One region of the Xanthobacter sp. AM11 genome, then DNA from elsewhere that is predicted to be linked to it. Evidence: predicted binding sites of a transcription regulator. Region 1 holds the regulator's gene; the other holds the start of a gene.

What was found. The regulator LexA, encoded in region 1, represses DNA repair genes until DNA is damaged. The targets are predictions, from matches to a motif close to TGTTCNNNNTGTGTTCNG.
Region 2: a site for LexA is predicted at 1,719-1,736, ahead of ACI7BZ_RS08440 (helicase-related protein). Genes of this name have one in related genera too.

What each region holds. Positions count from the first base shown of each region.
Region 1 covers NZ_JBLAOA010000001.1:3,328,810-3,333,228, forward strand. Annotated here, with positions in the region: gene moaC (cyclic pyranopterin monophosphate synthase MoaC) at 1-329, shown strand, start outside; gene ACI7BZ_RS15220 (molybdopterin molybdotransferase MoeA) at 392-1,606, shown strand; gene lexA (transcriptional repressor LexA) at 1,746-2,456, shown strand; gene ACI7BZ_RS15230 (ComEC/Rec2 family competence protein) at 2,476-4,419, opposite strand, start outside.
Region 2 covers NZ_JBLAOA010000001.1:1,816,983-1,821,401, forward strand. Annotated here, with positions in the region: gene ACI7BZ_RS08430 (NUDIX domain-containing protein) at 1-121, shown strand, start outside; gene ACI7BZ_RS08435 (creatininase family protein) at 351-1,145, opposite strand; gene ACI7BZ_RS08440 (helicase-related protein) at 1,815-4,419, shown strand, end outside.

The DNA of each region.
Region 1 (4,419 bases):
TGCTCGGCGTCGCGCGCATCGCCGGCATCATGGCCGCCAAGCGCACCCATGAGCTCATTCCCCTGTGCCACCCCCTGATGCTGGCCAAGGTGGAGGTGGAGATCGCCGCCGCCCCCGCCCTGCCCGGCCTCACGGTGACCGCGCGGGTGAAGACCACCGGCCAGACCGGCGTGGAGATGGAGGCGCTCACCGCCGTCTCCGTCGCCTGCCTCACCATCTACGACATGGCCAAGGCCGCCGATCGTGGCATGCGGCTTGAAGGCATCCGGCTGGTGGAGAAATCCGGCGGGCGCAGCGGCCATTTCCGCGCCGATCCGCCGGCCGCGTGAGGCGGCGCGCCAGCCATGGAAGGATGCACGAGCGTGAACACCCCGAAGATGGACGCAGCGCCATGGCGCTGATGACGGTGGAGGAGGCCACCGGCCTCGTCATCGCCGGCGCCGCCGCCCTGGGGGTGGAGGAGGTGCCGGTTTCGGCCGCCACCGGGCGGGTGCTGGCGCGCGACCTCATCGCGCGGCGCACCCAGCCCCCCGCCGACATGTCGGCCATGGACGGCTATGCGGTGCGCGGCGCCGACATCGCCCAGATCCCGGCGCGGCTTTCCGTGATCGGCGAATCGGCCGCGGGCCGGCCGTTTGCCGGGCGCGTGGGGCCGGGCGAGGCGGTGCGCATCTTCACCGGCGCCGTGGTGCCGGAGGGGGCCGACACGGTGGTGATCCAGGAGAACACCAGCCGCGACGGCGACGTGGTGACCACGCTCCAGCCCACCGCCGCTTTGCGCAATGTGCGCCTGAAGGGCTGCGACTTCGCCGCCGGCACCGCCGGCCTGCGCGCCGGCCGCCGCCTCACCGGGCGCGACATCATGCTCGCCGCCGCCATGGACCATGCCCGGCTTCCCGTGGCCCGCCGCCCGCGGGTGGCGCTGATCCAGACCGGTGACGAACTGGTGCTGCCGGGTGAGGGCACCGGGGCGGACAGCGAGATCGTGGTGTCCAACGCCTTCGGCCTTGCGGCCCTGGCCCGGCGTGCCGGCGCGGAGGTGACCGACCTTGGCCTGGTGAAGGACGACCTGGCCGCCATCCGCGCCGTCGTGGCGCGGGCGTTGTCCGGCGAATTCGATCTCATGGTGTCCTCCGGCGGCGCCTCGGTGGGCGACCACGACCTCATGGCCCCCGCCTTGCGCGCGGAAGGCGTGGATCTCTCGGTGCACAAGATCGCGCTGCGGCCCGGCAAGCCGCTGATGTTCGGCGACCGCGCCGGCGTGCGGGTGCTGGGGCTGCCGGGCAATCCGGTGTCCTCGCACGTGTGCGCCCTCACCTTCCTGGCGCCCCTGCTGCGGGCCATGCAGGGAGACCTTTCGCCCGGGCCGCAGACCGCGCCGGCGCGGCTGGCGGTGGATGTGCCGGCCAATGACGTGCGCCGCGACTTCATGCGCGCCCGCATGGCCCGCGCCGCCGACGGCGCGGTGCATGTGACGCCCTTCCCCTCCCAGGACAGCGCCATGCTGAGCGTGCTGGCGGCGGCCGACTGCCTGCTGATCCGCCCGCCCTTCGCCCCGGCCGGCCGCGCCGGCGACCCCTGCGAGATCATCCCGCTGGACGACTGAAGTGTGCCGGCGGCGGCCTTTACGCCATCTTCACCCCTTGCGGAACACAAAAGGAACGGATATTACGTGTTCATGATTTGTTTCGGTTTTCCGCAGGTGGGTTGCGGGGCCGGGACAGGCGCTGAGACGGGGGCGGACAATGTTGACGCGCAAGCAATACGACCTTCTGCGCTTCATTCACGAGCGGCTGAAGGAAACCGGCGTTCCCCCTTCCTTCGACGAGATGAAGGAGGCGCTGGACCTGCGCTCCAAGTCCGGCATCCACCGCCTCATCACCGCACTGGAAGAGCGCGGCTTCATCCGCCGCCTGCCCAACCGCGCACGGGCGCTTGAGGTGGTGCGCCTGCCGGACAGCGTGGCGCCCGGCCTCGCCTCCGCCCGCGCCGCCGGCCGCGGCTTCTCCCCCTCCGTCATCGAGGGCAGCCTTGGGCGGGTCCGCCCCGCAACCGAGGACGAGGAGGGCAGCCAGACGGTCACGGTGCCGGTGATGGGCCGCATCGCCGCCGGTACCCCCATCTCCGCCATCCAGAGCCGCAGCCACAATTTGAACATCCCGCCGGAAATGCTGGGGTCGGGCGAGCATTTCGCCCTTGAGGTGCGCGGCGACAGCATGATCGAGGCCGGCATCCTGGACGGCGACACGGTGCTCATCCGCAAATGCGATTCCGCCGACACCGGGGACATCGTGGTGGCCCTCGTGGACGACGAGGAGGCCACCCTGAAGCGCCTGCGCAAGAAGGGCGCCTCCATCGCGCTGGAGGCGGCGAACCCCTCCTATGAAACCCGCATCTTCGGCCCCGACCGCGTGCGCATCCAGGGCCGCCTCGTGGGGCTGATGCGCCGCTACTGAGGCGCCCGCCGCTCCCGGCTCATTCCATCCACGCGTCCGCCTGCATCGCGTTTTCCGCGGGTCTCCCGTCCGGTGGCCCGAGTTCCGCCGGTTCGTCTGGCGCTGCCGTGGCCTCCGGCTCCGGCGGCAGGGGCGGCATCCAGGGGCGCTGCACCCGGCGCGTGCGCGTGGGCTCCATGTGCCAGCCATTGTCGCGGAAGTAGAAGGCCTGGGTGCCGGTGCGGGCCAGCAGCGCCGGCGTCAGCACCTGCGCCGGGCAGTCGCCCGGCGGCGTCTCGCGGGTGACCACCAGGCGCGCGTTCAGGCAGTCCGCCTCCAGCCCTTCCGCCCGCTGCGACACGGCCAGCGTGCCGCCCCCCGGCAGCGGCGCGGTGCAGCCCTCCCCATCGCAGGTGAATCCCGCGGCAAGCTCCCCCGCCCGGGCGGTGCGGCGGTCGCCCTCCCGGGTCAGCCACTGCTCGGCCACCAGGCGGTTGGTGCGGGCCCCGAGGATGGAGAGCCGCCCGTCCGCGCCGCGCACCGCCACCGTCTGCGCATCGCTGGCCACCAACAGGTCCGGCCGCGGGGCGGGACCGGCGGTGGCGAGGGCGAAGCCGAGGGGCAGGAGCGCCACCAGCGCCGCCGCCCCGCGCAGGAGGCACAGGCCGAGCAGCGCCAGGCTGAGGCCGGCGAGGGTCGCGCCCCCCACCCATGCCGCCCGCATGTCCGCCCCCGGCAAACCGGCGATATGATCGGAAACCGCCACCATGATCTCGATTCCCAGCCCCATCACCGGCCAGGCGAGATGGTCGAACCCGAACGGCATCAAGAGCACGCCGACGAGGCCGAACGGCATCACCAGGAACGACACGGCCGGCATGGCGGCAAGGTTGGCCAGGAGGCCGTAGGGCGCCACGCGCTGGAAATGGAACATGCCGTAGGGCGCCGTCGCCAGCCCCGCCACCACGGCGGTGAGCGCCGTGCCGCCCACCAGCACCGCCACCCACACCGCCGCCTGCCCCGCCAATCCATCCGGCCGCGGCAGCGCCCGCAGCGGCCGCAGCCGCTCATAGGCCGCCACCAGGGCGAGGGTGGCGGCGAACGACATCTGCGTGCCCGGCTCCAGCACCGCCTCAGGGGTGAGGGCCAGCACCACCACCGCCGCCACGCCCACCGTGCGCAGGGTGAGGGCCGGCCGCCCCGCCATCACCCCCGCCAGAACCAGGGCGGTCATCACGAACGAGCGCTGGGCCGGCACGTCATTGCCCGAGAGCACCAGATAGGCCGCGCTTCCGGCCAGCGCGGCCGCCGCCGCAAGGGACTTGATGGGAAAGCCCAGGGCGAGCCCCGGCCCCAGTGCCAGGGCGCCGCGCACCAGCGCGAACAGGGTTCCCGCCACCAGCGCCATGTGCAGCCCGGAAATGGACAGGATGTGCGTGAGCCCCGACACGCGCATGCTCTCTTCCACCTCCGGTGCGATGGCCGATCGGTCCCCCGCCACCAGGGCCACGGCGATTTCCGCCGGCGTGCCCGTCAGGGAGGCGCGAATGCGGCGGGCGAGGCCGTCGCGGGCGGCATCCACCAGCATGGCCAGCTTGACGGACACGGGCGCTGCGCCGCCCGGGTCCGGCCTCGGCCGGCCCAGGCCGTATCCCACGGCGTCGATGCCGCGAAACCAGGGGCCGCGGCCGAAATCGTGGGCGCCGGGCATGGCTGGACCGAGGGGCGGCAGCAGGCGGGCGAGCTGGCTCACCCGCGCGCCCACCGGCGGCGCCCAGCCCCGGCGCAAAGTGAGGCGGACCAGAGCGGGGGCGGGATGAAGCCCGCGCACGGCGCCGCCGTCGAGCCGCAGCAGAATGCGGTCGCCGGTGGTGCGATGCTCCACCTTCTCCACGAAGCCCACGAGCCGCACCGGACCCGCCGGCGCCGCGATGGCCTCCCGCGCCACCAAGGCGGTGCGCACGCCCCCGGTGGCGAATCCGCC
Region 2 (4,419 bases), 1.5 Mb from region 1:
GGCGCTGGCGGCCGTTGCCGATGGCCGCTGCGTCAACGGCTATCTCATCATGGCGCTGCATTGGCTGGCGCTGAACCGCGCCCGCCTGCCGCAGCTGCTGGCCGAAGCCGCGGCGGTGTAAGGCGCGCCTGGCCCGCGGCCGCCCGGCAGCGCCGTTGCCCTTCGATGGGACGGAGCCGGCGACGCCCTTATGCCAAAGGCCGTTCAAGGCCCTTGATCCCGGCCCGTGGGCACCTACCCCGCGGCCAAGCCCGCGGCCAAAAGCCCCCCTCTGACCAAGCCTGCGGCCAAGCCCGCGCGGTGCCGCGGCGCACCCTCTCGGCACCGGTCCAGGGCCGGGGCCGGTGGCATCAGGCGTGGGGTTCGAGCCGGGCGAGGTCGAAGGCGGCCACGTCCTTCAGCAGATCCACGAAAGCGCGGGCGCCGAACTCGAACGCCGCCTCGCCCTTCAGCGCGGTGGCGCCCCGAGGATCGCCCATGGCGCCGTCGGGGCTCAGGTCCTCGGCGAGCCAGCCGAAGCCCACCGGGTGGTTGGCGCGCAGCCGGGAAAACTCGGTCTCCATGGCCACGCTGTAGGGCACGAAGTCCCCGGCGTGGGTCAGGTCCACCAGTTCCGGGCGGAAGGCCAGCAGGAGCGAGGTCTCGATCTCGCCGCCATGGATGCCGTGGGCGCGCTCATGGTCGCCGAACAGGCCCACGGGATAGCCGAAGCGGTGCATGGAGCAGGTGACGGCCAGCATCCGGTGCTCCACGCGCAGGGTGCGGGCCACGAGGTCGATGACCGGCACGTTGCCGCCATGGGTGTTCATGAGCACCAGCCGGCGCACCCCGGCCCGCGCCAGGCTCTTGCCCAGCTCCACCCATGCCGCCAGCGCCGTGGCGGGGGAGAAGGTGAGGGTGCCGGCAAAGGAGATGTGTTCGTCCGACTTGCCCACGGCCTGCACCGGCAGGAACACCGCATCCACGTCGCGCGGCACCAGCGGGGCGATGCGCTCCACATAGCCTTCGGCGATGAAGAGGTCGGTTCCCAGCGGCAGATGCGGGCCGTGCTGCTCCACCGCCGCCACGGGCAGCACGGCCACCAGCCGGGTCTTGTCGAGGGCGGCCAGGGCCGGCGAGGCAAGTTCTGCCCACTTCAGGAACACCGTTCGCCCCTCCCTTTCCCCGCGCCTTCCCGGGCGGCATGCCACCCGCAGATACCAGATGGACAGCGCGCTTCCGTCGGCATCATCGCCTTTCCATGGGGCCGAAAAGCCGCATGAAGTCAAGGGGCTACCGCGCGCGACGGCGGATGCGGCCAGTGTTCTGCGCCGCCGGGCCGGGCAAAGCGCCGACGGCGCCGCCCGGGGAACACATGCAGATCGGGCGGGCGGCAGCGATTCGCGCACGGTTCGTTCCGGCCTGTTCCCGCCCGGTCCCGCCCGCTGTACCGAAACGGGACGCGGCCGCCGCCGGGGGGAACGGGCGGTGAACAGGGCCGCGGTAGCGATTCGCGCATGGTTCGTTCCGGCCTGTTCCCGCCCGGTCCCGCCCGCTGTGCCGAAACGGGACGCGGCCGCCACCGGGGGAACGGGCGGTGAACAGGGCCGGGGCAGCGATTCGCGCACGGTTCGTTCCGGCCTGTTCCCGCCGCGCCGCGGGCGGGGTCCCGCATTGGCACAGGCCGGCACCGGCGAACGGGAGGGGAACCGGGCGCGCCGGCCGATTCGCGCACGTTTTGTTCGCGCCACGTTCGCCTGCCCCCTTTCGCCATCGCCCCCGCGTGCCGATATGATACAGACGACCCCGAGATGGGCGGACCTGCGCGAGAATCGATGGACGACGTCACCCAATGGGCCGTACTGCCGCGCTCGGTTCGATCGCGGGGGGTGAGCGCGGTTCTCGGTCCCACCAACACCGGCAAGACCCACCTCGCCATCGAGCGGATGCTCGGCCACGAGAGCGGCATCATCGGCCTGCCCCTGCGGCTCCTGGCGCGCGAGGTATACCAGCGCATCGTCGAGCGGGTGGGCGCCGACAAGGTGGCCCTCGTCACCGGCGAGGAGAAGATCAAGCCGAAGGACCCCAGATACTGGGTGGCCACGGTGGAGGCCATGCCGCGCGACCTCGACGTGGCGTTCGTGGCCATCGACGAGATCCAGATCGCCACCGACCTCGACCGCGGCCATGTCTTCACCGACCGGATGCTGAACCGGCGCGGGCGGCACGAGACGCTGCTGCTCGGCTCCGCCACCATGCGCCCGCTCATCGAGAAGCTGTTGCCGGGGGTGAACGTGGTGGTGCGCCCGCGCCTCTCCACCCTCACCTTTGCCGGCGAGAAGAAGATTTCCCGCCTGCCGCGGCGCTCGGCCATCGTCGCCTTCTCGGCCGAGGAGGTCTATTCCATCGCCGAGTTCATCCGCCGCCAGCGCGGCGGGGCGGCGGTGGTGATGGGGGCGCTGTCGCCGCGCACCCGCAATGCGCAGGTGGAGCTCTACCAGTCCGGAGACGTGGATTATCTGGTGGCCACCGACGCGGTGGGCATGGGCCTCAACCTCGACGTGGACCATGTAGCCTTCGCCTCCGACCGCAAGTTCGACGGCTGGCAGTTCCGCAAGCTCAACCCCGCCGAGATGGCCCAGATCGCCGGGCGCGCCGGCCGCGCGACGCGCGACGGCACCTTCGGCACCACCGGCCGCTGCCCGCCGTTCGAGGAAGAACTTGTGGAGCGGCTGGAGGCCCATGTCTTCGACACCGCGAAGGTGTTGCAATGGCGCAACGCCGTGCCCGATTTCAGCTCCGCCGCCGCCCTTCTGGCCAGCCTGTCGCAGGTGCCGCGGGAGGACGGATTGACCCGCGCGCCCACCGCCGACGACGTGGCGGTGCTGGAAATCATGAGCCGGGACATGGAGGTGACGCGGCGTCTCGCCACGCCCGCCGACGTGGAACGGCTGTGGGATGCGTGCCAGGTTCCCGATTATCGCAAGGTGTCTCCCGGGGCCCATGCGGACCTCGTGGCAACGCTTTTCGGGCATCTTGGAGGGGGTGGGCGCATCCCCGATGATTGGTTCGCGCGTCAAATCGCCTTGACCGATCGCGCAGAAGGCGACATCGACACGTTGTCGAACCGGATCGCGCAGGTGAGAACCCTTACCTTCGTGGCCAACCGGCCCGACTGGCTCAAGGATCCGGGGCACTGGCAAGGCGTCACGAGAGGGGTCGAGGACAAGCTGTCGGACGCACTTCACGAAAGGCTCGCACAGCGTTTCGTGGACCGGCGGACCAGCGTGCTCATGCGGCGCCTGCGAGAGAACACGATGCTCGAAACTGAAATCAGCAAGACCGGTGACGTCACCGTTGAAGGCCATGTCATCGGCCACCTCCATGGCTTCCAGTTCGCGCCGGACCCGGCTGCGGGCGGCGAAGAGGCCAAGGCCCTGCGTTCCGCAGCCCAGAAGGCGCTGTCGGGCGAGATCGAGCAGCGCGCCGGGCGGCTTGCCCAGGCGGTGGACGAGGCGTTCGTCCTCACCATCGACGGCACGATCCGCTGGACCGGCGAGGCGGTGGCCAAGCTCATTCCCGGCGACGAGGTGCTGAAGCCGCGCTTCAAGGTCATCGCCGACGAGCACCTCACCGGCCCCGCGCGGGACCAGGTGGAGGCACGCATCGCTTTGTGGCTGTCGGCCCATATCGAAAAGCTCATGGGCCCGCTGATGAAGCTCGGCGCGGCCGAGGATGTCACCGGCATCGGCCGCGGCATCGCCTTCCAGATCGTCGAGGCCCTGGGCGTGCTGGAGCGCGCCCGGGTGGCCGAGGAGATGAAGGGGCTAGACCAGGCCGCCCGCGCCACCCTGCGCGGCTATGGCGTGCGCTTCGGCGCCCATCACATCTACCTGCCGGTGCTGCTGAAGCCGGCGCCGCGGGCGCTGGCGGTGGAGCTGTTCGCCCTGAAGCATGGCGGCCTTGCCCAGAAGGGGCTGGACGAGCTGCCGCACCTGGCGGCATCCGGCCGCACCTCCATCCCGGTGGATCACGAGATCCAGAAGGGGCTCTACCGGGCGGTGGGCTTCCGCGTGTGCGGTGAACGCGCCGTGCGCGTGGACATTCTGGAGCGGCTCGCCGACCTCATCCGCCCGGCGCTGGCCTGGCGCCCCAACTCGCCCGGCCCGAAGCCGGCGGGGGCGGTGGACGGGCGCGGCTTCACCGTGACCGTCGGCATGACCTCTCTGGCCGGCTGCTCGGGGGAGGATTTCGCCTCCATCCTGAAGTCGCTGGGCTATCGCATGGAGCGCCGCCCGCCGCCGCCGCCGGAGCCCGTGGCCGCCGAGCCGGCGGCGCCGGAAGCCGTGGAGCTGGCGCCGCTGCCGGAAGGAGCCATCGAGGCCGACCTGCTGTTCGACGCCCCCGCCGCGCCGCTGCCCGATGACACCTTGCCGGAGG